Regions from separate parts of the Streptomyces sp. NPDC048442 genome, predicted to be linked through region 1. Evidence: riboswitches for the same ligand, from Rfam matches in the RefSeq annotation. Region 1 holds a riboswitch; each other region holds the start of a gene.
What was found. A riboswitch is a leader RNA that binds a small molecule or an ion and turns the genes downstream of it on or off. The one in region 1 is predicted to bind thiamine pyrophosphate.

Region 1 (7,586 bases):
GGAGTGCGGCTTGCTGCCGGTGAGCATCTCGTACAGGACCACGCCACAGGCGTACACGTCGGCGCGGGTGTCGGCGGTGCCGTGCTCGATCTGCTCGGGGGCGAGGTAGGAGACCGTACCGAGGACGGACCCCGTCGTGCTGGTGACCGTGTCCACGGCGCGTACGAGACCGAAGTCGGCGACCTTCACCCGGCCGTCGTCCCCTATCAGGACGTTCTCCGGCTTCATGTCGCGGTGCACGAACCCGGCCCGGTGCGCGGCGCCGAGGGCGGCCAGCACGGGCTCCAGGATGTCGAGCGCGGCCCGCGGCTGGAGCGCGCCGCGCTCGCGCAGCACGTCGCGCAGGGTGCAGCCCGCGATGTACTCCATCGCCAGGTAGACGTAGCTGCCGTCGGTGCCCTGGTCGAAGACGCCCACCACATTGGGGTGTGCGAGGCGGGCCACCGACTTGGCCTCGCGGATGAACCGCTCGACGAAGGAGTCGTCCGCGGCCAGCGAGGGGTGCATCACCTTGAGCGCGAGCACCCGGTCGAGGCGGGTGTCCACGGCCCGGTAGACCGTGGCCATCCCGCCGACGGCGATGCGTGCCTCGACGCGGTAGCGGCCGTCGAGCAGCTGCCCGACGAGGGGGTCCTGGAGGGTCGTGTCCACGGAGGGAGTCTACGAGCCGGTAGGGACAGGTCGGGCGTGGATGTACTTGCTGCCGCCGTTCTGAAGCCGAGCTGTGACGGCCGCGCCCCTTCAGGGGCGCGGCCGCGCGGGCGCGACCAGCCGCGACGCACCCGCACCTATCGCACTCCCCTCAGAACGCCGGCCGCTCCGGATCCAGCCGGGCCAGGCCCTCGCCCGGCGACGACGCCTGCGCGAAGTGGCGGCGGGGGATGCGCCCCGCGCGGTACGCGAGACGGCCCGCCTCCACGCCGTGCCGCATCGCCTCCGCCATCAGCACCGGCTCCTGCGCCCGCGTCACCGCCGAGGCGAGCATCACCCCCGCGCACCCCAGCTCCATCGCCAGCACCGCGTCCGACGCGGTCCCCGCCCCCGCGTCCAGGATCACCGGCACCCCGGCCCGCTCCACGATCAGCTCGAAGTTGTGCGGGTTGCGGATGCCGAGCCCGGACCCGATCGGCGAGCCCAGCGGCATGACCGCCGCGCAGCCCACGTCCTCCAGCTTCCGCGCCAGCACCGGGTCGTCGTTCATGTACGGGAGCACGGTGAAGCCGTCGTCGACCAGTACCTCCGCCGCGTCCAGCAGCTCGACCGGGTCGGGCAGCAGGGTCCGCTCGTCGGCGATGACCTCCAGCTTCACCCAGTCGGTGCCCAGCGCCTCGCGTGCGAGCCGGGCCGTGAGCACGGCCTCGCCCGCCGTGTAGCAGCCTGCCGTGTTGGGCAGCACCCGGATGCCCAGCTTCTCCAGCACGGACAGCACGGAGCCCCGCACGGACGGATCGAGCCGTCGCATCGCCACCGTCGTCAGCTCGGTCCCGGACGCGACGAGCGACCGCTCCAGCACCTCCAGGCTGGGCGCGCCGCCGGTCCCCATGATGAGCCGGGACGAGAACGCGGCGCCGCCCAGTTCGAAGAGATCGTCTGCCATGTCGTCAGCCTCCCTGGACCGCGGTGAGTACTTCGACGCGGTCGCCGTCGGCGAGGGCGGTGGCCGCCCACCGGCCGCGCGGCACCACTGTTTCGTTGAGCGCGGCAGCCACGCCCGCGTGCGCGCGCGTGAGCGCCGCGACGAGGTCGTCGAGCGTCGTACCGGCGCAGACCTCGCGCCCCTCACCGTTCACGGACACGTTCACCGGGGTGTTCATGCGGGCTGCTCCTGTCGTACGGGCACGGGCACGGGTACGGGGGCGGAGTCGGGTGCGGAGTCGGAAGTGAAGCGCTGCGGGGTGAACGCCCGCGCCTCCTCGGGGAGTTCGCCGGTGGTCAGGACGTCCGCCATGACGTCGCCGGTGACCGGGGTCAGCAGCACCCCGTTGCGGTAGTGCCCGGTGGCGAGCAGCAGGCCCGGCAGGGCGGTGGGGCCGAGCAGCGGGGCGTTGTCGGGGGAGCCGGGGCGCAGCCCGGCCCGGGTCTCGGTGAGCGGGAGCTCGGTGATGCCGGGGACCAGCTCGTGGGCGTCGCGCAGCAGCTCGTAGACGCCGCCCGCCGTGACGGTGGTGTCCCAGCCGAGCTCCTCCGAGGTCGCGCCCACGACCAGCTCGCCGTTCTCGCGCGGCACCAGATAGACCTCGCTGCCGCGCACCACGGCGCGCACCGTACGGCTCAGGAACGGGGCGTAGGCGGGCGGCACCGTCAGCCGCAGCACCTGTCCCTTGACCGGGCGCACCGGCGGCAGCACCTCTTGAGGCACTCCCGCGAGCCGCCCGCTGAGCGAACCGGCGGCCAGCACCACCTGGTCGGCGACGACCTCGGTGCCGTCGGCCAGCAGCGCGCCCGAAGCCCTCTCCCGTACGACGGACAGCCGCTCGGCCGTCGTGCGGTACACAACCACCCCGGCGCGCTCGCAGGCCGTCAGAAGGGCGGCTGCCAGCCGTCGCGGGTCGATCTGGTGGTCGCCGTCCACCCGCAGCCCGCCGCGCACGCCCGGCGCGAGCATCGGCTCCAGTCGGCGGCAGTCGCGCCCGCTCAGCCACTCCGACTCCAGGCCCGACTGCCGCTGCAGGGTGTGCAGTTCGCGCAAGTGGGCCCGGTCGTCGGAGTCCAGCGCCACGGCGAGGGTGCCGCACGCGCGGTAGCCGGTGTCCTGCCCCGACGCCTCCTCCAGCTCCGTGACGAAGTCCGGATAGCGGCGCGCGGAGGCGAGGTTGAGGCCGAGCAGGGTCTGCTCGCCGTGGTGGAGTTCGGTGACGGCGGCCAGCATTCCGGCCGCCACCTGTGCGGCGCCGCCGCCCGGTGCGGGGTCGGCGAGCGCGGTGCGCAGACCGCGCTGCGCGGCCCGCCAGGCCGTGACGAGGCCGATGATTCCGCCGCCGACCACCAGGACGTCGTACGGCCGTTGCTCGGAAGCGTGCAGGTGCTCGGAAGCGTGCGGGTGTGGAGATGTGTGCATGGGCGTCCAGCCCCTCCCTTCGCCGGCATGACCCGGATCAGGTTCGTACGGTCGGAGGCCTGGTCAGCCTCCCTCTCAGCCCGGTCAGCCGGGCTCCCGTGAGTGCTTGTACGGTGACCAGACTAGTCCTTGGGTTCAACAGACTGTGAGGGAGCACCCCGTGCCCCGTTCGCTCGACGGACTCGTCCTCGCGCCGGTCGCCGACCAGGCCCCCGGGCAGGTCGGCACCCGCACCCGCTTCACGTACCACGAGCAGGACGGCCGGATCTGGGCCGAGTACGCGGGCGGCGACGTCGTGCGCGGGCAGCTGGTCGGCACGCGCGCGGGGGACCGGCTCGACTTCAGGTACGTCCAGCTGAAACGGGACGGAACGACTTCGTCCGGACATTGCGTCTCCACGGTCACGCTGCTCGCGGACGGCCGCGTTCGGCTGGACGAGAGCTGGGCATGGGAGTCCCAGGAGGGCAGCGGCACGAGCGTGGTCGAGGAACTCCTTTCCTGACGTTGTGTCAGATACATAAGGTGGTCGGGTGAGCGAGCAGAAGCGAATCGTCGTCGTCGGTGCGGGAATGGCCGGGGTGCAGACCTCCGTGGCCCTGCGGGAGCAGGGCCACGGAGGCCGGATCACACTGATCGGCGCCGAGCCCCACCCGCCGTACGACCGGCCGCCGCTGTCCAAGGCGGTGCTGCTCGGCAAGGCCGAGGGCTCGGCCTTCGAGGTCGACTTCGACGCGCTGGGCATCGAGCTCCGGCTGGGGCTCGACGTCACCGGGGTGCGCCCGGCGGACCACGAGATCGACACCCCCGACGGGCCGGTGCCGTACGACGCCCTGGTCCTCGCCACCGGAGCGGACCCCGTCACCCTTCCCGGCACGGCCGGCGTCCCCGACGTCCACCTGCTGCGCACCCTCGACGATGCGCGGCGGCTGCGCCCGGTGCTGGACGCGGCCGCCGACGTGGTGGTGGTCGGCGCGGGCTGGATCGGCGCCGAGTTCACCACCGCCGCAAGGGAAGCGGGTTGCACCGTCACGGTCGTGGAGGCCGCCGACCGGCCGCTCGCCGGGACGATGCCCGCCGAGATCGCCGCGCCGATGGCCGCCTGGTACGCCGAAGGCGGCGCCGAGCTCCTCACCCACGCGCGCGTGGCGGCGGTGGAGCCGGGCGCGGTGCTCCTCGCCGACGGCCGCCGGATCCCGGCCGGCGCCGTCCTCGTCGGTATCGGCGCCAGACCCGCGACGGCCTGGCTGGCGGGTTCCGGCATCGAGCTCGGCCCGGACGGCTCCGTCACCGCCGACGTGCACCTGCGGACCTCGGTCCCCGACGTGTACGCGGTCGGGGACTGCGCCTCCTTCCCGTCCGGGCGGTACGGCACGCGGCTGCTCGTGCACCACTGGGACAACGCGCTCCAGGGCCCGCGCACGGTAGCCGCGAACATCCTGGGCGGCGCCCCGCTGCCCTACGACCCCGTGCCGTACTTCTGGTCCGAGCAGTTCGGCCGCTTCGTGCAGTACGTCGGCCACCACGCGGACGCCGACGAGACGATCTGGCGCGGCGAGCCCGCCGGACCCTCCTGGTCGGTGTGCTGGCTGCGCGGCGGCGCCCTGGTGGCCCTGCTCGCGGTGGGCCGCCCGCGCGACCTGGCACAGGGCCGCAAGCTGGTGGAGGCGGGGGCGGCGCTCGACCCGGCGCTGGCCGCCGACCCTTCCGTACCGCTGAAGTCGGCCGTACGGAAGCCGTAGGAAATCCCCCGGCCGGACGGGCCCGGGTACCGACTGTCGGTCCCGGATGGCACGCTTGTCCTGTGACCGAGATTGACGCAAAGATCGAATCGCTCGTCCCCGCCTGGCTCTACCTCCCCGACATCGCGGAGATGCTCGACCTGGAGGTGACGAAGGTGCGGCAGCTGGTGAAGGACGGCCAGCTCATCGCCGTGCGGCGCGGTGAGAACCGTTCGCTGCAGGTGCCCGCCGCCTTCCTCGACGGCAACCAGATCGTCAAGGGCCTTCCCGGGCTCCTGACGGTCCTGAAGGACGACGGCTTCTCCGACGCGGAGATGCTGGAGTGGCTCTTCACCGCCGACCCGACCCTGCCCGGCACCCCCGCCCAGGCCCTGAGCGAGAATCGCGGCACGGAGGTGAAGCGCCGCGCCCAGGCGCTCGCCCTCTGACGACGCCGCACCACACCACGGCGCTGTGCGGTCCGCCCGGCCGGGCGGACCGCACACCGCCGCCGACCGACGGGGGACACCCCGCCACCACGGGGGGAACCGCACCATGCCCACGCCCAGCGCGCAGCTCGCCGACGCCCGGCTCTACCTCTGCACGGACGCCCGCAAGGCGCAGGGAGACCTTCCGGCCTTCCTCGACGCGGTGCTGTCCTGTGGCGTCGACATCGTTCAGCTCCGCGACAAGGGCATGGAGGCGGGCGAGGAGCTGGAGCACCTGGCGGTCCTCGCCGACGCCTGCCGCCGGCACGGCAAGCTCCTCGCCGTGAACGACCGCGCCGACGTGGCGCACGCCATCGGCAGCGACGTCCTCCACCTCGGCCAGGGCGACCTGCCGGTCCCCGCCGCCCGCGCGATCCTCGGCTCCCGCAGCGGCGACGTCCTGATCGGCCGCTCCACGCACGCCGAGTCCGAGGTCGACGCCGCCGTCGCCGAGCCGGGCGTCGACTACTTCTGCACCGGTCCCTGCTGGCCCACCCCCACCAAGCCCGGCCGGTACGCCCCCGGGCTCGGCCTCGTGCGGTACGCGGCCTCGCTCGCCCAGAGCCGCCCCTGGTTCGCCATCGGCGGCATCGACGCGCGCAACCTCGACGAGGTGCTGGCCGCGGGCGCCCGCCGCGTCGTGGTCGTCCGCGCGATCACCGAGGCTGCCGACCCGGCTGCTGCCGCCGCCGATCTGGCCAAGCGGATCAGGTCGTACGACCGGTAGGCGACGGTCGCACGACCGGCAGGTGACGGTCGTACGACCGCGGTGGGCGACGGGTGTTTGGCCGGACAACTGTCCGAAGGGTGGACAAGAAACCGGCATAACGGACCTTTGTCTCCTTGGCGGTTGGGGGTGCGGCACGCCCCTGGCTAACCTTTCGACATGGCCCTTGGCACAGCTTCCACCAGAACAGACCGCGCGCTTACGGTGCGTGAGCTGCTGGAGACCGGAAAGACGTCGTTTTCCTTCGAATTCTCGGCCCGCAGGACCGAGAAGGGTGAGCAGAACCTCTGGAACGCCCTGCGTCGTGTCGAGGCGGTGGCCCCCAGCTTCGTCTCCGTGACCTACGGAGCGGGTGGCTCCACGCGCGAGGGCACCGTCAAGGCCACCCAGAAGATCGCCTCCGACTCCACCCTCACGCCCGTCGCGCACCTCACCGCCGTCGACCACTCGGTCGCCCAGCTGCGCAACATGGTCGGGCAGTACGCCGACGCCGGAATCCGGAACATCCTCGCGGTACGCGGCGACCCGCCCGGCGACCCGATGGGCGAGTGGGTCCGTCACCCGGAAGGCGTGACGTACGCCTCCGAACTCGTCGCACTCATCAAGGAGTCCGGCGACTTCTGTGTCGGTGTCGCCGCATTTCCCGAGATGCACCCGCGCTCGGACACCTGGGATTCCGACATCCGCCACTTCGTGGAGAAGTGCCGGGCCGGTGCCGATTACGCCATCACGCAGATGTTCTTCGATCCGGAGAGCTATCTGCGGATGCGGGACCGCGTCCAGGCGGCGGGCTGCGACACCCCGATCATCCCCGAAGTGATGCCTGTCACGCTGGTCAAGCAGCTGGACCGGCTTCCGCAGCTCAGCAACGCGCATTTCCCCGACGCCGTGAAAGAGCGCATCCTCGCGGTCAAGGACGATCCGGCCGCTGTACGCTCCATTGGCATCGAGTTCGCCACCGAGTTCTGCGCGACGCTGCTTGCCGAAGGTGTACCGGGAATGCACTTCATCACGCTGAACAACTCGACGGCGACACTTGAGATCTACGAGAATCTCGGACTGCACGACACACACGAAACGCAACGCCAGACGTCACCGCCGACGCGGCCGTCGTCGTAGCAGTCACCACAGCTGTACTCGCGCCGCCGAGTCCACCAGGGGATCCGCGGCAGCAGGAGAGGGGCGTACATGGGCTGGACGGTCCTCTACATCGCATTCGGCGTCGTCGCGCTGTGGCTGCTCGGCGAAGTGCTGTTGCAGTACAAGGCACGGCTGCGCTGGCGGGTGCTCGCGTTCGCGGGCTTCTCCGTCGTCGTGGTCGGCGTGCTGCTGCCGTCCGTCGTGGTGATCGCGGCGGGCGCCGTCGCCTTCGCCGTCGGCCAGACGTACGTCACGCTGTCCTTCCGCCGCGGCTTCTCCACGGGCTGGGCGATCGGCGGCAGTCCGGGCGCGAGCAAGCGACGCAGGGGCGGTGCGGAGGAATCCGCCGCACAGCAGCCGACGTTGCAGGTCTCCGACCTGGAGTACGAGGCGCAGGACCGGCCCGACGCCGGTTTTGACGCCGCGCAGGGTTTTGACGCCGCGCAGGGTTTCGA
Region 2 (7,586 bases), on a different contig from region 1:
TGTTTCACGTGAAACAACCCCAGCCGGGGCCCGGGGTTCCCTAGGGGGCGGATCAGGGGTCTTCAAGGGCTGTGCGGCCCCCGCTCGGGGTGGCCCGCCGCCTAGCATCGGAGGCAGGGAAACACCGCAGATCCGGTAGGAACCGGACCGAAGGAAGGCAAGAAGATGGCTGCACGAGAGATGTTCGCGAGCCTGCCGGGCTGGGTGAAGTGGGTGGCGATACCGGCCCTCGTCCTGCTGGTGTTCGGCGGCGCGATCCTGACCGCGATCGGCACACTGATCGGCCTGCTCTTCAAGCTGCTGGTGCTGGTGGCACTGGTCGGCGGACTGATCTACCTCGTACGGCGCTTCAAGTCGTCCTCGTCGGGCGACTCCTCGCGCAGCGGTTGGTAGGCACTGGTTTCCCGTGCGGGCGTTAGCCCGCCGGGGGGAATCTGACACGTGAAAGCAATTGAGGCCCCGGGCAAGGCAGTTAGGGTGAAAAACCGCTGCCGTCACCCGGGACTCCCGCTCCCCGGCGACCGCATATCCCCTCGGGACCCCGGGAGTGCCCCATGGCCACGACCCAGCCCACGGCCCGGCAGACCGCCGCACCCGCATCTGCACCTGCCGCACCTGCACCTGCATCTGCCGCACCCGCACCCGCACCTGCCGTGCCCGCCTCCGCACCGGCTGCCCCCGGAGCCGGCTCCGGTTCCACTCCCACGTCCACCCCCGCCCCCACCCTGATCGGCTCGGTACAGCGCGCCCTGCGCCTCCTCGAAGCCGTCAGCGACCACGCCGACGGCGCCCCCGCAAAGCAGCTCGCCCGCGAGGCGGGTCTGCCGCTGCCCACCGCCTACCACCTGCTGCGCACCCTGACCCACGAGGGATACCTCCGTCGTGAGCAGGGTGTTTTCGTGCTCGGGGCCGCAGCGGGGCGGCTCGGGCGCGAGGGCGCCGGAGGCGCCGGGGGTACTGGGGACAGTGGGGAGGCCAGGGATGCCGGGCGGCTCCGCCGCGAAACGATCACCGAGACGATGGAGCGCTGGCGCGACACGCTCGGCGTCGCCGTGTACTTCGCGGTCTACCGCGACGGCGAGGTCGAACTGACGGCCCTCGCCCAGAGCCCCGCTCATCCCGCCGTCGAGGAGTGGGCCGACTTCCGCGAGACGGCCCATGCGCACGCGATCGGCCAGTGCCTGCTCTCCCAGCTGGACACCGGGACCCGCCGCGACCACCTCGACCGGCACCCCGTCGAGGCCATCACGCCCTACACGGTGCGGGACGGCGCCACCCTGCTGGAGCGGCTGGCGGCGATCGAGCGGATGCAGACCGTGCGGGAATGTCAGGAGTACGGGCTCGGGACGGCATGCGCGGCGGTGCCGATCACGATCGGGCAGACGGCCGCGGTGATGGCGATCTCCGTACCCCTCGCACAGGAGGCCCGATTGGAGCCCGCTATCGAACATCTGCGCAGCGAAGTCGGTGAGGTGGTCCGTTCGCTCATGTTCTCTATCAGTATCTGAAAACTCACTCCTTGTGATCTGCTAGTGCTTCCAGCACGATGGCGTCAAGAGGGCCGGAGGGGATCGTTCCGGCCACTTCTACTACGGCAGGGTTGGCGATGCGCGAGTCGGTTCAGGCAGAGGTCATGATGAGCTTCCTCGTCTCGGAGGAGCTCTCCTTTCGTATTCCGGTGGAGCTCATGTACCAGTCGAAGGATCCCTATGCGATCCGACTGACCTTCCATTTGCCCGGCGATGCGCCTGTGAACTGGGCTTTTAGCCGCGAGCTGCTGGTCGACGGAATCAATGAGCCCTGTGGTGAGGGCGATGTGCACATCTCGCCGAGCGACCCCGACGAACTCGCCGACGTCTACATCAGGCTTCAGGTCGGAGGTGACCGCGCGCTGTTCAGGGCGAGCGCGGCGCCGCTCGTGGCGTTCCTGGACCGCACCGACAAGCTCGTACCACTCGGCCAGGAGCACACGCAGAGTGACTATGCCGGATGCCTGGAGGGTGAGCTGGGCCGCATCCTGGCGGAGGAGAACGCGGGTTGAGAACGCGGTGGCAGAAGGCGGGCTGAGAGTGCGCCCGGCGACGACACGGAGCGGCGGCAGGGGAGACCCGGCCGCCGCTCCGTCATGTGCCCCCGGCCGTCTCAGCCCTTGCGGCGCCGACCGCGGCCGGTGCGTACCGGCGCCTTGCCGGAAGCGGAACCCGAGCGGTCGGCGGAGACGACCAGGGCGGCGAGTGCGGTGGTCACCGGGACCGAGGCGACCAGCCCGATCGAGCCGACCAGGGTGCGGACGATCTCCTCCGCGACAAGCTCACTGTTGGCGACCGTACCGACGCTGCTCTGGGCGATGGAGAACAGCAGCAGCAGGGGGAGGGCGGCGCCCGCGTAGGCGAGGACGAGGGTGTTGACGACCGAGGCGATGTGGTCGCGGCCGATGCGGATGGCCGCCCGGTACAGGGCGCGCGGGCCCATCGTCGGGTCGGCCTGGTGCAGCTCCCAGACAGCGGAGGTCTGGGTGACCGTCACGTCGTCGAGGACGCCGAGCGAGCCGATGATGACGCCCGCGAGGAGCAGGCCGCTCATGTCGATGGAGGGGTAGAGGGAGTGGATGAGGCCGGTGTTGTCGTCGATGTTGCCGGACAGGAACGCCCATCCGATGAACAGCGAGCCGAGCAGCCCGATCAGCAGCAGCGAGATGAGGGTGCCGAGGACGGCGACGGAGGTGCGCGCGGTGAGCCCGTGGCAGGCGTAGAGCGCGATCAGCATGATGGCGCTGGCCCCGACCACCGCCACGACCAGCGGATTCGACCCCTGGAGGATGGCGGGCAGGATGAACAGGGTCAGGATCGCGAAGGACGCGACGAGCGCGACCAGCGCCATGACGCCCTTCAGCCGGCCGACGACGACGACCGCGAGCGCGAAGATCCCGGCGAGCAGGGTGAGCGGAAGCTTCCGGTTCACGTCGATGACGGAGTACTGGAGCTCACGGGGCGCGTCCGGGGCGTACGCGACGACGACTCCCTGCCCCTGCTTCAACTGCCGGGACGCGCCGGGCTGGACGATCTCGACGAAGGTGCGGCCCTTGTCCGCGCCGCTGACGACCTCGACCGTCGCCTTCTTGCAGTCCTTGGCGCCGCTGCCGCTCTGGGGTGACGACGGGGCGGTCTGCGACTGCGGCTGTGGCGGCTCCGTGGCGACGTTGGCGCCCTTGCAGTCGATGGTCTCGACCTTCACGACACTGCCCTGCTCGGTCTGCCGGTCGAAGCCCACTCCGGTGCGTTCGTGGGCGGGCGCACCGCCCGGCCACAGGATCGCCAGACCGACAAGTACCGCGGTGGCGAAGGGGATCAGCACTGCCGCGATCACCTTGCGCAAGTGCTTGGAGACCGGTGCCGCGGGCCCGTGACTGTGACTGTGGCCGTGCGAATGAGCAGGTGGTGGCGGGGTCTGCGGGGGCGTCGGCGGGGACGGTGGCTGTGGTGGGGTCACCGCCCGATCATCGCAAGAACGAGGGGGGCCCTCTGTTCAGCGCGCCCGGCATGGCGCTAGCGTGGGGGCACCTTTGCACACGCGGGAGCTCGGAGCACCGGGCTGAGAGGGCGCTGACCTCCGTACACATACGTACGGAAGAGGCTGCGTCGACCGCCGAACCTGTTACCGGGTAATGCCGGCGTAGGGAGTAGGTCTCATGACCACGATGGATGCACGCACGCCTGTCTCCGGCCAGGACGGGCGCACGCCCGGCTGGCACAAGGGGTACGTCGAAGGATCGCGCCCCGACATGTTGGTGCCGGTCCGTCAGGTGCACCTGACCAACGGGAAGGACGTGACGCTGTACGACACGTCCGGCCCGTACACCGACCCGTCGGTCGAGACGGACGTACGGCGGGGCCTGGCCCCGCTGCGCGAGAACTGGATCATCGGGCGCGGTGACACCGAGGAGTACGCGGGCCGCCCGGTCCGCCCCGAGGACGACGGCATCAAGCACACCTCGCCGCGCGGGGGCCTGCGGAACCTCGACGCGGTCTTCCCCGGCCGCCCCCGCCAGCCCCGCAGGGGCCGCGACGGGCAGGCGGTGACACAGCTCGCGTACGCACGGCGCGGGGAGATCACCCCGGAGATGGAGTACGTGGCGATCCGGGAGAACGTTTCGCCCGAGGTCGTACGGGAGGAGATCGCCGCCGGACGCGCGGTGCTGCCCGCGAACGTGAACCACCCGGAGATCGAGCCGATGATCATCGGCAAGCGGTTCCTGGTGAAGGTCAACGCCAACATCGGCAACTCCGCGGTCACCTCCTCCATCGAGGAGGAGGTGGACAAGATGACCTGGGCGACCAAGTGGGGTGCCGACACGGTCATGGACCTGTCCACCGGCCGCAACATCCACACCACCCGCGAGTGGATCCTGCGCAACGCGCCCGTTCCGATCGGCACCGTCCCGCTCTACCAGGCCCTGGAGAAGGTCGACGGCCGCGCCGAGGCCCTGACCTGGGAGGTCTACAAGGACACGGTCATCGAGCAGGCCGAGCAGGGCGTGGACTACATGACCGTCCACGCGGGCGTGCGCCTCGCGTACGTACCGCTGACGGCGCGCCGCAAGACGGGCATCGTCTCGCGCGGAGGCTCGATCATGGCGGCCTGGTGCCTGGCGCACCACAAGGAGTCGTTCCTGTACGAGCACTTCGAGGAGCTCTGCGAGATCCTCGCGGCCTACGACGTGACGTACTCGCTGGGCGACGGGCTGCGGCCCGGTTCGATCGCGGACGCCAACGACGAGGCGCAGTTCGCAGAGTTGAAGACGCTCGGGGAACTCAACACGATCGCCAAGCGTTTCAATGTTCAGACCATGATCGAGGGTCCGGGACACGTCCCGATGCACAAGATCAAGGAAAACATCGACCTTCAGCAGGAGATCTGCGAGGAGGCGCCGTTCTACACGCTCGGCCCGTTGACGACCGATGTGGCCCCCGCCTACGACCACATCACCTCCGGCATCGGCGCCGCGATGATCGCCTGGTGGGGCACCGCGATGCTCTGCTACGTGACCCCCAAGGAGCACCTGGGGCTGCCCAACCGGGACGACGTGAAGACCGGCGTCATCACGTACAAGATCGCTGCGCATGCGGCGGACCTCGCCAAGGGTCACCCGGGTGCGCAGGAGTGGGACGACGCGCTGAGCGACGCCCGGTTCGAGTTCCGGTGGGAGGACCAGTTCAACCTGGCCCTCGACCCGGACACGGCCCGGGAGTTCCACGACGAGACGCTCCCTGCCGAGCCGGCGAAGACGGCGCACTTCTGCTCGATGTGCGGGCCGAAGTTCTGCTCGATGAAGATCTCGCACGACATCCGGCGTGAGCACGGGGGGACGGCGGAGGAGATCGAGGCCGGCATGGCGGAGAAGTCCAAGGAGTTCGCCGAGGCCGGCAACCGGGTCTATTTGCCGATTGCTGACTGAGCAGGCCTGGCCGGGGGTCCGGGGGGTGGCCCCCGGGTGGGCACAGTCTGCCGATCGCGGACTGAGCACCCTTGCAGCGGAGTTGACGGCTCCGGATCACTCCGGTTATTCCGGTTTGTGGTCCGGGCCGCCGTAGTCGGGGCTGGAGAAGTCCGGGCTGGAGTAACTGGGGCGGGTCTTGTGGCCGTTGCCGCTGTGCTCGCTGGGACTGCCGAAGTCGGGCCGTGAGTACCCCAGGCCGGGGATGCGGTTCTGCCGGGGCGGTTCAGGGACGGCGGGCGCGGTCTCGGGCGGATTGGCGAGGGCGTCGCGCAGGAAGGGGACGACGCCCCGCTCCAGCAGGGCCTCCTTCCAGATTTCCCTGGCCCGGTCGACCTCCTCGCTGCCCGCATCCCGGTGGCCGACCTGGAAAGCGGTCGAGCCGTTGCGCAGGGCGGTGAAAAGCAGTCCGACGGCCGCGCCGAGCAGCCCCGCCACCGTGAGCGCGCCGAACACCCAGCCGGCGGTCAACAGCGCTTCGGCGACGGCCGGTTCCGGTGTGAGCATGCTCAGCAGGTAGCCGACCAGCAGCAGTACCACGGCGGCGATGCCGGCCAGTACGGGAGTGAGGACGGCGACGACGGCGACCGCCCCCGCACCGGTGGCCTCCGCGTTCTCACCGACTCCGGGTGTGAACAGGGCGCCGGGCGTCGGGACTGCGGGTGCGCGCAGTTCCTCGCGCGTTTTGACGTAGTGGTCGTACTCGGCCGACGCGTGAGCGGCGATTATCGCGCTGGCGCTGAGCGCCATGGTGCGCAACTGCTCGCTGTTCAGCCGCTGTCCCAGCGCGGCGAGATCCGGGCGTTCGGGCGCGGTGCGCAGTGCTTCGTCGAGGGTCCGCTCGAACTCCGGGCGGTCCTCGGTCAGCAGGTGCGGAGCGCTGTTCATGTGCATCCCCCGATGCTCCGTATAGGGCCGGGTTGCCCGTTTCGGTGGGCGGTTGGGCGGAAACGGAGGAGAGCCTGCTACGGATAACCCGATGGTAGAGCGGTTACGGCACGGGGTGACAGGGGGTTTGCGGAAATTGGCCCGGTGGTGGGGGCGTGCGCTCCGGGCGCACGGTCGCCCTCGTAACGCTCAGTCACCCAGCGGGAGTTGAACCACCAGCAGCTTTCCGGCCATGGTCACACCGCCGTCCATGGCGATGGCCAGGGAGTCGGCGTAGACGTGCGGACCTTCGACGACCGGCCCCGAGCTGCCCTCTCCATCCCCGGAGTCCTCGTTGCCGACCTCGCCGAGGAGGTACGGAATGGGGCTGTGACCATGCACGATGCGCTCGCCGCCATATGCGGCCAGCAGTTCCCGTACGGCGTCGGAGCCGCCTTCGTCACGGAACGCGAAACGCTTGGTGAATTTCCGGAAGACGTCCCAGCACTCGTCCGCGTCGTTACGCGTGAGGATGGCGTGCACCGTGTCGTTGACGTCCTCGATGGTGGAGCCGTAGTCGAGGTAGGCGGTGGTGTCGGAGTGGGTGAGCAGGTGCCCGTCCTCCAGGGCCACCGCGTCGAGGCGGGCCATCCACTGGAGGTGGACGTCCTGGAGGCGCTCCATGTCGTGCTTCTGCCCGCCGTTGAGCAGCCAGGCCGCCTGGAAGGTAGCGGTTCCCGCACCGGAGTTGACGGGGGTGTCGCCGAACCTGCGGGCGCCGAGCAGCAGCAGTTCGTGGTTGCCCATCAGGGCCTTGCAGTAGCCGCCGGCAGCCGCCGCCTCGGCGGACAGCCGCATCACCAGGTCGATGACCCCGATGCCGTCCGGGCCGCGGTCGGTGAAGTCGCCGAGGAACCAGAGACGGGCGTTGCCGGCCGCCCAGTGGCCCTCGTCGTCGATGAGGCCCTGCTCGTGCAGGGCGTCCAGCAGCTCCACGAGGTAGCCGTGCACGTCGCCGACGACGAACAGCGGGCCCAGGCCCTCGCCGTCAGGCCGCTCCTCGAATTCGGGCTGCGGGATGCGCTGGGTGTCGCCCGGACCGGCGCGGTCCTCCCGGCGGATCACCGGGAGGTCGCGCTGAGTGGGCGTGTAGCCGTCGGGCTCGTCGCCCTCCTCGTACCCCTGCTCGGAGTCGTACGCCTGCTCGGAGTCGTACACCTGCTCC
Region 3 (7,586 bases), on a different contig from region 1:
CACTGGTGCTCCTGGCGACGGCGGCGGGCCACGAGGGCGGTAGCCACGCCGAGATGGCGACCCACTGGTGGCTGCTGGCGATCTCCGTGGCGCTGATGGTCGGCGGGACGGTGGCCGTACGGCTGATGGGCGGGGGCGCCGCGATCCTCGCCGGTCTCCTCTCGGGCCTCGGCTTCGGCGCGCTCGGCGTGGGCGTACGCATCCTGAACGGCGTGGACCCCTACGACCTGGGGGCGCTCCTCACCGACCCTGCCCTGTACGCCATCCTGGTCGCCGGCATCGGCGGCATGTACCTGCACACGGTGGCCCTGCAGATCGGCTCGGTCAACGGCGCCACCGCCGCCCTGGTGGTCGGCGAGACCGTGCTACCGGGCCTGATCGGCGTGGTCTGGCTGGGCGACGCCTCGCGCCCCGGGTTCGCCTGGGTGGCGGTCATCGGCTTCGTACTGGCCGTGGCGGGCGCGGTCGCCGTCGCCTGGTACGGCAAGCACGAGGGCGAGCCGGGCACCGAGACCGGGGAACCTCTGCAACTGGTGGACACTCCCCGCTAGCCGGCGCAGCAGCCACGGCGGGCCGCCGCAGGCCCCGAGCAGTACCAGCGGATAGACGAGGTAGCCGAACCGGCTGGCCGGCATGAGGGCCATGGCGAGAGCCAGCCCGCCCGCCAGCCGTACGGCCGCCGCCCGGACCGTCTGCGGCGGCCGTACCACCAGCGAACCGGCGACGAGCAGCGCAGCGAGCACCAGCAGCACCGTGGCGATGACCGTCCCGCCCGGTACGTACTCCGCGAGCAGGCGCCCCGGCAGCGGGCTGGCCGCCGGTGACTCGACCCCGCTCAGCCCCAGCGGGAACGCGACCGCGTTGCGGTAGACCGCCCCCGGGTCGGCCAGTACCACCGGCACCACGAGCACCCCCGCGACACCGGCAGCGACCACCGCGCAGCGCACCGCCGCCCGCCTCCCCGCGCACACCACCAGCAGCGCCAGTACCACCGGCACCGCGGGCCACGCGGTCCACTTCAATGCGGCCGCCACCCCGAGCACCAGCCCGGCGCCCCCGGCCCTGCCCCGGCCCGCCAGCGCGATCCCCAGACACATCAGCCCCACCACCGGCAGGTCTATCCCGCCGACGGCGAGCGGCAGCGCAACAAACGGACAGGCCGCGACCCACGGCACCGCCGCACGCCGTGCGGCCACCACGAGCGCCCCCAGGAATGCGGCCGCCATCCACCACCGTGCATCGCCCAGCACGGCCAACGGGCCGTCCCCGAACAGCACATGGGGCAACCCGAAAACGGCCATCCCCGGCAAGTACGGATTGAAGTCCCCCGTCACCACCGGGTCGGCCACGTACGGACTGCCCGCAGCCACGAGCAACTGCGCCGACCGCTCGACCACCCGCACCTCCGACTGCGCCTGCCCGGTCAGGACGAGAACCGTCAGCGGCAGCAGCACCGCCCCCGCCAGCGCCACCAGCACCGGCTTCAGCCGCACCCCGAACACCGCTCGCGGCCGGGCGGCGGCCCACCCGGCCGCCCCGTATCCGAACGCGGCCGTCAGCCCCCACGCACGGTGCGGCCCCAGCCCGGACACGAGAGCGAAGAGCAGGCAGAGCACGCCGCACCCGACCCACCCGACGCCCGCCCTCAACTCCCCTTGCCGCACATGCCGTTTGCCGTCGACAACCACCGTCGCATCGTTCATGCGGCCACGGTGCGGGGCGGTCCGCAGACGTGGCATCACACCCTGGTGCCAACCTCCGGGTCACCCCGTGGCACTACAGGGGTCACTCCGCCGCACCGCCAAGGGCCGGCCCGTGGCACCGACAGGGTCACTCCGTGCCCCGCCAGGGACCGGCCCATGGCACCGACAGGGCCACTCCATGGCACCGCCAGGGACCGGCCCGTGGCACGTCAAGCACCTGTCTCAGCCCTGCAGCAGCACGACCTCGTCCGCCGCGAAGGCGACCCCCACGTCGGCGCCCTCCTCCGGGGCGTCCCGCAGCGCGCATGCGGCCTCCAGCAACGGCCCGTCCGCCGGGCGCAGTTGTACGGCGACGTGGTTGCCCCGGAAGGTGCGCGCGGTCACCGCGCAGGGCAGGCCGTCCGCGACCGGTACGAGCCGGACGCCTGCGGGGCGTACGAGCAGCCGGGTGACGCCCTGCGGGGATCCTGCCGGGACGGGGATCTTGCCCCACACCGTGTCCGCGGCCTCGCCGCTCACGGTCGCCTCCACCACGTTGTCGAAGCCCAGGAAGCGGGCCACGAACTCCGATGCGGGCCGCTGCCAGACGTCGAGAGGGGCCCCGGTCTGCGCGATGCCGCCGTCCCGCATGACGACGACCCGGTCGGCCAGGGCGAAGGCCTCGCCCTGGTCGTGGGTGACGGCGAGGACGGTGGTGCCCAACCGGCCGAAGAGCTGGCGGAGTTCGACCACAAGGCGCTCGCGCAGGCCGCGGTCGAGCTGGCCCAGCGGTTCGTCCAGCATCAGGAGCTTGGGCTGCGGGGCCAGTGCGCGGGCGAGCGCGACCCGCTGCTGTTCGCCGCCGGACAGCGAGGCCACCGCCCGCAGCTGGGCGCCCGGCAGCCCGACCAGTTCCAGCAACTCCTCGGCGCGGCGCACCTGTTCGGCCTGTCCCGCGCCCCGCATCCGCAGACCGAAGGCGACGTTGCCGCCGACGTCCCGCTGCGGGAAGAGCTGGTGGTCCTGGAACATCAGGCCCACCCCCCGCCGGTGCACCGGCACCCCCGCCTGGTCGGCGCTGTCCAGCAACACCCGCCCGGCGTCCGGCAGTTGGAGCCCGGCCACCACCCGCAGCAGCGTCGACTTGCCGCTGCCGCTCGGCCCGAGCACGCAGACGATCTCGTGCGCGGCCACCCGCAGGTCCACCGCGTCGAGCGCCGCCCGCGCACCGAACCGTACGGTGAGAGCTTCCAGCCGCAACAAGGACTGCGCAGCGTCGGTCATTCAGAACTCCCCGGATACGGATCGGTCGGGCCGGATGCGTTCCAGCACCAGCAGCGACACCGCGCACACGACCATGAGGATCGTGCTGAGGGCCATCGCCTGCCCGTAGTTGAGGTCGCCGGCCCGCCCGAGCAGCCGGGCCACGGCCACCGGCAGCGTCGGGTTGTCGGGCCGTGCGATGAAGACGGTCGCGCCGAACTCGCCCAGCGAGACGGCGAAGGCGAACCCGGCCGCCACGAGCAGCGCCCGCCGCACCAGCGGCAGGTCGACCTCCCGCCAGGCCCGCAGCGGCGAGGCCCCGAGGACCGCCGCGGCCTCCCGCAGCCGTCCGTCGACCGCGCGCAGCACGGGCAGCATGGTCCGTACGACGAAGGGCACGCCCACTAGCGCCTGGGCCAGCGGCACCAGGATCCACGAGGTGCGCAGGTCCAGCGGCGGCTTGTTGAGGGTGATCAGGAAGCCGAAGCCCACCGTCACCGCGGAGACGCCCAGCGGCAGCATCAGCAGCGCGTCGAACCCGCGCACCAGCCGCCCCGCCCGCCGGGTGAGGGCGGCGGCCGCCAGACCGCCGACGAGCAGCGCGATCGCGGTCGCCACCACGGCGTACTGCAGGGAGTTCCCGACCGCTTCCAGCGGCGGCACCAGGAAGGTCCCGCCGCTCTCGGCCACCGACCGCAGCGCCAGGTAGTAGCCGAATCCGTACCCCTCGGGCCCGTCCAGCGACCGTTCGACCAGCACGGACAGGGGCAGCAGGATCAGGACAAGTACGGTCGCGAGCACCCCGCCGAGCAGCGTCCACTGCCCGGCGCCGCGCGGCCTGCGCGACGTCTGTGCCGGGTCGACCAGCTTGAGCGCGCTCTCGCGCCGCCGCACCGTCCACGCGTGCACGGCGAGGATCGCACCCACCGCGGCGAACTGCACCAGCGTCAGCACGGCCGCGGTCGGCAGGTCGAGGAGCTGCGCGGTCTGCCGGTACACCTCCACCTCCAGGGTGGAGTAGGCGGGCCCGCCCAGGATCTGTACGACACCGAAGGAGGTGAAGGTGAACAGGAACACCATCAGCGCGGCGGCGGCCACCGCGGGCCCGAGCGCCGGCAGCGTCACCCGCCGCCAGGCCGCGAAACGCCCCGCGCCGAGCACCCGGGCGGCCTCCTCCTGCCGGGGGTCGAGCTGCGACCACAGGCCGCCCACGGTCCGTACGACCACCGCGTAGTTGAAGAAGACGTGGGCGAGCAGGATCGCCCACACGGTGGTGTCGAGCCGTACGCCCCACAGCTCGTCGAGGAGCCCACCGCGCCCGAGCACCGCCAGGAACGCGGTGCCCACCACCACGGTGGGCAGCACGAACGGCACCGTCACCACGGCCCGCAGCAGCTGCTTCCCCGGAAAGTCGAACCGGGCGAAGACGTACGCGGCGGGCAGCGCAAGCAGCAGAGTGAGCGCGGTCGAGGCGAGCGCCTGCCAGGTGGTGAACCAGAGCACGCCGAGGATGTCCGGGTCGCCCAGCACCTCCCCGATCCGCCCGAGCTGCCAGGCATCGCCTGACTTCAGCCCGCGCCCGACGATCGCGACGACCGGGTAGGCGAAGAACAGCGCGAAGAAGGCGACGGGCACAGCCATCAGGCCCAGCCGCACCGCGCTCCCACGCCAGGAACCCCGCCGGGCGCCCCTGGGGGCACCCGGCGGGGTCGTGCCTACTTGTTCACCAGCGAGGACCACGACTTGACCCACTGCTCACGCTTGTCGGCGATCTTCTTGGGCTCCACGGTCAGCGGCTTGTCAATGGTCGCGCCGAACTTGGCGTAGACCTCGGGCAGCTTGGTGTCCTTGGCGGCCGGGTTGACGAACATCTTCAGCGGCAGGTCCTCCTGGAACTGCTTGCCGATGAGGAAGTCGAGGAGCGCCTTGCCGCCCGCCTCGTTCTTCGCGCCGTCCAGCAGCCCGGCGAACTCGATCTGCCGGAAGCAGGTCCCGGTGGCGACCCCGGTCGGCGCCTCGGCCGGCTTCGGCTCGGCGAACAGCACCTCGACGGGCGGGCTGGAGGCGTACGACACGACGAGCGGCCGGTCCGCCTTCGCCTTCTTGCCGCCCGAGGACCCCGAGAACTCGTCGTTGTACGCCTGCTCCCAGCCGTCCACGACCTTGACGCCGTTGTCCTTGAGCTTCTGCCAGTAGCCCTGCCAGCCGTCGTCGCCGTACTGTCCGGCGGTCGCGAGCAGGAAGCCGAGCCCCGGCGAGGAGGTCGCGGCGTTCTCGGTGACGAGGAGGTTCTTGTACGCGGGCTTGACCAGGTCGTCGAGCGACTTCGGCGGCGCGAGCTTCTTGTCCGCGAAGTACTTCTTGTCGTAGTTGACGCAGATGTCGCCGGTGTCGACCGGCGTCACCCGGTGCTCGCCCTTGTCGAGCTGGAGGTCCGCCGGTACGCGGTCCAGGCCCTTCGCCTCGTACGACTGGAACAGTCCGTTGTCGAGCGCGCGCGAGAGGAGCGTGTTGTCGACGCCGAAGAAGACGTCGCCGCGCGGCGAGCCCTTGGTCAGGATCTCCTGGTTGAGGGCTGCCCCGGCGTCCCCGCTCTTCAGCACCTTGACCGTGTAGCCGGTCTGCCGGGTGAACTCCTTCAGCACGGCGGGCGAGGCGGCGAACGAGTCGTGGCTGACCAGCGTGACCGTCTTGGACCCGGCCCCGTCGGCCTTCTTCTCGCCGTCGGACGAACCGCCGCAGGCGGCGAGCGTGCTGACGCCGAGCGCGGCGACGATGGATATCGCCGCGTACTTCTTGATGGTGCTCACTGGTGAATTCCTCCTGGAAATGACCAGGAAGAGACGCGGCCCTGCCCGCACCGGGAGGATGCGGGCAGGGCGCAACAGCTTGAGTAAACGACCGAACTTCCTACCCAGAATGACCTGAGCGAGGTTCAGAGGGTCTGCAGTGAGGACTGCACTCTCAGCGCTGTGGCGCTCCCCTGTCGGAATATGCAAATGTGCGGCCCAGCGTACAACCAGGCCCGGACGTGCTACCGCTCGGACGCCGCCAGCTGGCCGCAGGCTCCGTCGATCTCCTGGCCGCGGGTGTCCCGCACGGTCACCGGCACCCCGTGCGCCGCGATCGCCTGGACGAACGCCTTCTCGTCCTCGGGGCGCGAGGCCGTCCACTTGGAGCCGGGCGTCGGGTTCAGCGGGATCAGGTTGACGTGCACCCGCTTGTTCTTCAGCAGCCGGCCCAGCAGGTCACCGCGCCACGCCTGGTCGTTGATGTCCCTGATCAGCGCGTACTCGATCGAGATCCGGCGGCCGGACTTCTCCGCGTACTCCCACGCCGCGTCCAGGACCTCCCGCACCTTCCAGCGCGTGTTGACCGGCACCAGGGTGTCGCGCAGCTCGTCGTCCGGGGCGTGCAGCGACACCGCGAGGCGGCACTTGAAGCCCTCGTCGGCGAACCGCAGCATCGCGGGCACCAGGCCCACGGTGGACACGGTGATCCCGCGCTGCGAAAGGCCGAGGCCGTCCGGCTCGGGGTCGGTCAGCCGGCGGATCGAGCCGACGACGCGCTTGTAGTTGGCGAGGGGCTCGCCCATCCCCATGAAGACGATGTTCGACAGCCGGGCCGGACCGCCCGGGACCTCGCCGTCGCGCAGCGCCCGCATGCCGTCCACGATCTGGTGCACGATCTCCGCGGTCGACAGGTTCCGGTCGAGACCGGCCTGTCCTGTCGCACAGAACGGGCAGTTCATGCCGCAGCCCGCCTGCGACGAAATGCACATCGTCACCCGGTCCGGATACCGCATCAGCACGGACTCGACGAGCGTCCCGTCGTGCATTTTCCACAGCGTCTTGCGCGTGGTCTCCTGGTCGGTCGACAGGTGGCGCACGACCGTCATCAGCTCGGGCAGCAGCGCCTCGCGCAGCTTCTCCCGCGAGCCGGCGGGGATGTCGGTCCACTCCGCCGGGTCGTGCGCGTACCGCGCGAAGTAGTGCTGGGACAGCTGCTTGGCGCGGAACGGCTTCTCACCGATCTCGGCCACGGCCTCCTTGCGCTCGGCGGGCGTGAGGTCGGCGAGGTGCCGCGGGGGCTTCTTGGCTCCGCGGGGCGCGACAAAAGTGAGTTCTCCGGGTACAGGCATGGTCATACCAGTGTCTCAGATGTACGACAAGGGGCCCGCCGTCCTGTGGACAACGGGCCCCTCACGGGTAAAACAGCAGCTCAGGTACGTAGGAAGCTCACGCGGAACCGATGAAGATGACCATCATCAGCCAGACCACCGGAGCGGTCGGCAGCAGCGAGTCCAGTCGGTCCATGATGCCGCCGTGGCCCGGCAGCAGCGTGCCCATGTCCTTGATCCCGAGGTCCCTCTTGATCATGGACTCGCCCAGGTCGCCGAGCGTGGCACTGGCGGCGACCGCGAGGCCGAGCAGCGCGCCCTGCCACCACGTACCGCCGTCGACCAGCAGCGTCATGCACAGCACGCCGGCCACCATCGCGAAGGCGATCGCGCCGAGCAGGCCTTCCCTGGTCTTGCCGGGGCTGATGCGCGGCGCCAGCTTGTGCTTGCCGAAGCGCCAGCCCACCGCGTACGCCCCGGTGTCGCTGACCACCGTCAGCAGCAGGAACGTCAGCACCCGC

Region 2: it holds a riboswitch for thiamine pyrophosphate, as region 1 does, so the genes downstream of both, thiC (phosphomethylpyrimidine synthase ThiC) here and thiO (glycine oxidase ThiO) in region 1, are expected to answer to the same signal.
Region 3: it holds a riboswitch for thiamine pyrophosphate, as region 1 does, so the genes downstream of both, AB0D18_RS13645 (thiamine ABC transporter substrate-binding protein) here and thiO (glycine oxidase ThiO) in region 1, are expected to answer to the same signal.

What each region holds. Positions count from the first base shown of each region.
Region 1 covers NZ_JBEZKB010000005.1:9,674-17,259, forward strand. The annotation lists gene pknB (Stk1 family PASTA domain-containing Ser/Thr kinase) at 1-651, opposite strand, end outside; gene AB0D18_RS09625 (thiazole synthase) at 803-1,597, opposite strand; gene thiS (sulfur carrier protein ThiS) at 1,602-1,814, opposite strand; gene thiO (glycine oxidase ThiO) at 1,811-3,058, opposite strand; TPP riboswitch at 3,056-3,168, opposite strand; gene AB0D18_RS09640 (hypothetical protein) at 3,219-3,560, shown strand; gene AB0D18_RS09645 (FAD-dependent oxidoreductase) at 3,628-4,797, shown strand; gene AB0D18_RS09650 (Rv2175c family DNA-binding protein) at 4,860-5,225, shown strand; gene thiE (thiamine phosphate synthase) at 5,332-5,991, shown strand; gene metF (methylenetetrahydrofolate reductase [NAD(P)H]) at 6,151-7,110, shown strand; gene AB0D18_RS09665 (hypothetical protein) at 7,180-7,586, shown strand, end outside.
Region 2 covers NZ_JBEZKB010000002.1:461,590-469,175, forward strand. The annotation lists gene AB0D18_RS05980 (DUF5326 family protein) at 166-393, shown strand; gene AB0D18_RS05985 (helix-turn-helix domain-containing protein) at 555-1,508, shown strand; gene AB0D18_RS05990 (SsgA family sporulation/cell division regulator) at 1,607-2,041, shown strand; gene AB0D18_RS05995 (YibE/F family protein) at 2,143-3,489, opposite strand; TPP riboswitch at 3,561-3,696, shown strand; gene thiC (phosphomethylpyrimidine synthase ThiC) at 3,689-5,455, shown strand; gene AB0D18_RS06005 (hypothetical protein) at 5,561-6,388, opposite strand; gene AB0D18_RS06010 (metallophosphoesterase) at 6,572-7,586, opposite strand, start outside.
Region 3 covers NZ_JBEZKB010000007.1:185,319-192,904, reverse strand. The annotation lists gene AB0D18_RS13665 (hypothetical protein) at 1-551, shown strand, start outside; partial or broken gene AB0D18_RS13660 (glycosyltransferase 87 family protein) at 591-1,703, opposite strand; gene AB0D18_RS13655 (ABC transporter ATP-binding protein) at 1,926-2,966, opposite strand; gene AB0D18_RS13650 (iron ABC transporter permease) at 2,967-4,586, opposite strand; gene AB0D18_RS13645 (thiamine ABC transporter substrate-binding protein) at 4,661-5,755, opposite strand; TPP riboswitch at 5,835-5,940, opposite strand; gene rlmN (23S rRNA (adenine(2503)-C(2))-methyltransferase RlmN) at 5,980-7,086, opposite strand; gene AB0D18_RS13635 (phosphatidate cytidylyltransferase) at 7,184-7,586, opposite strand, start outside.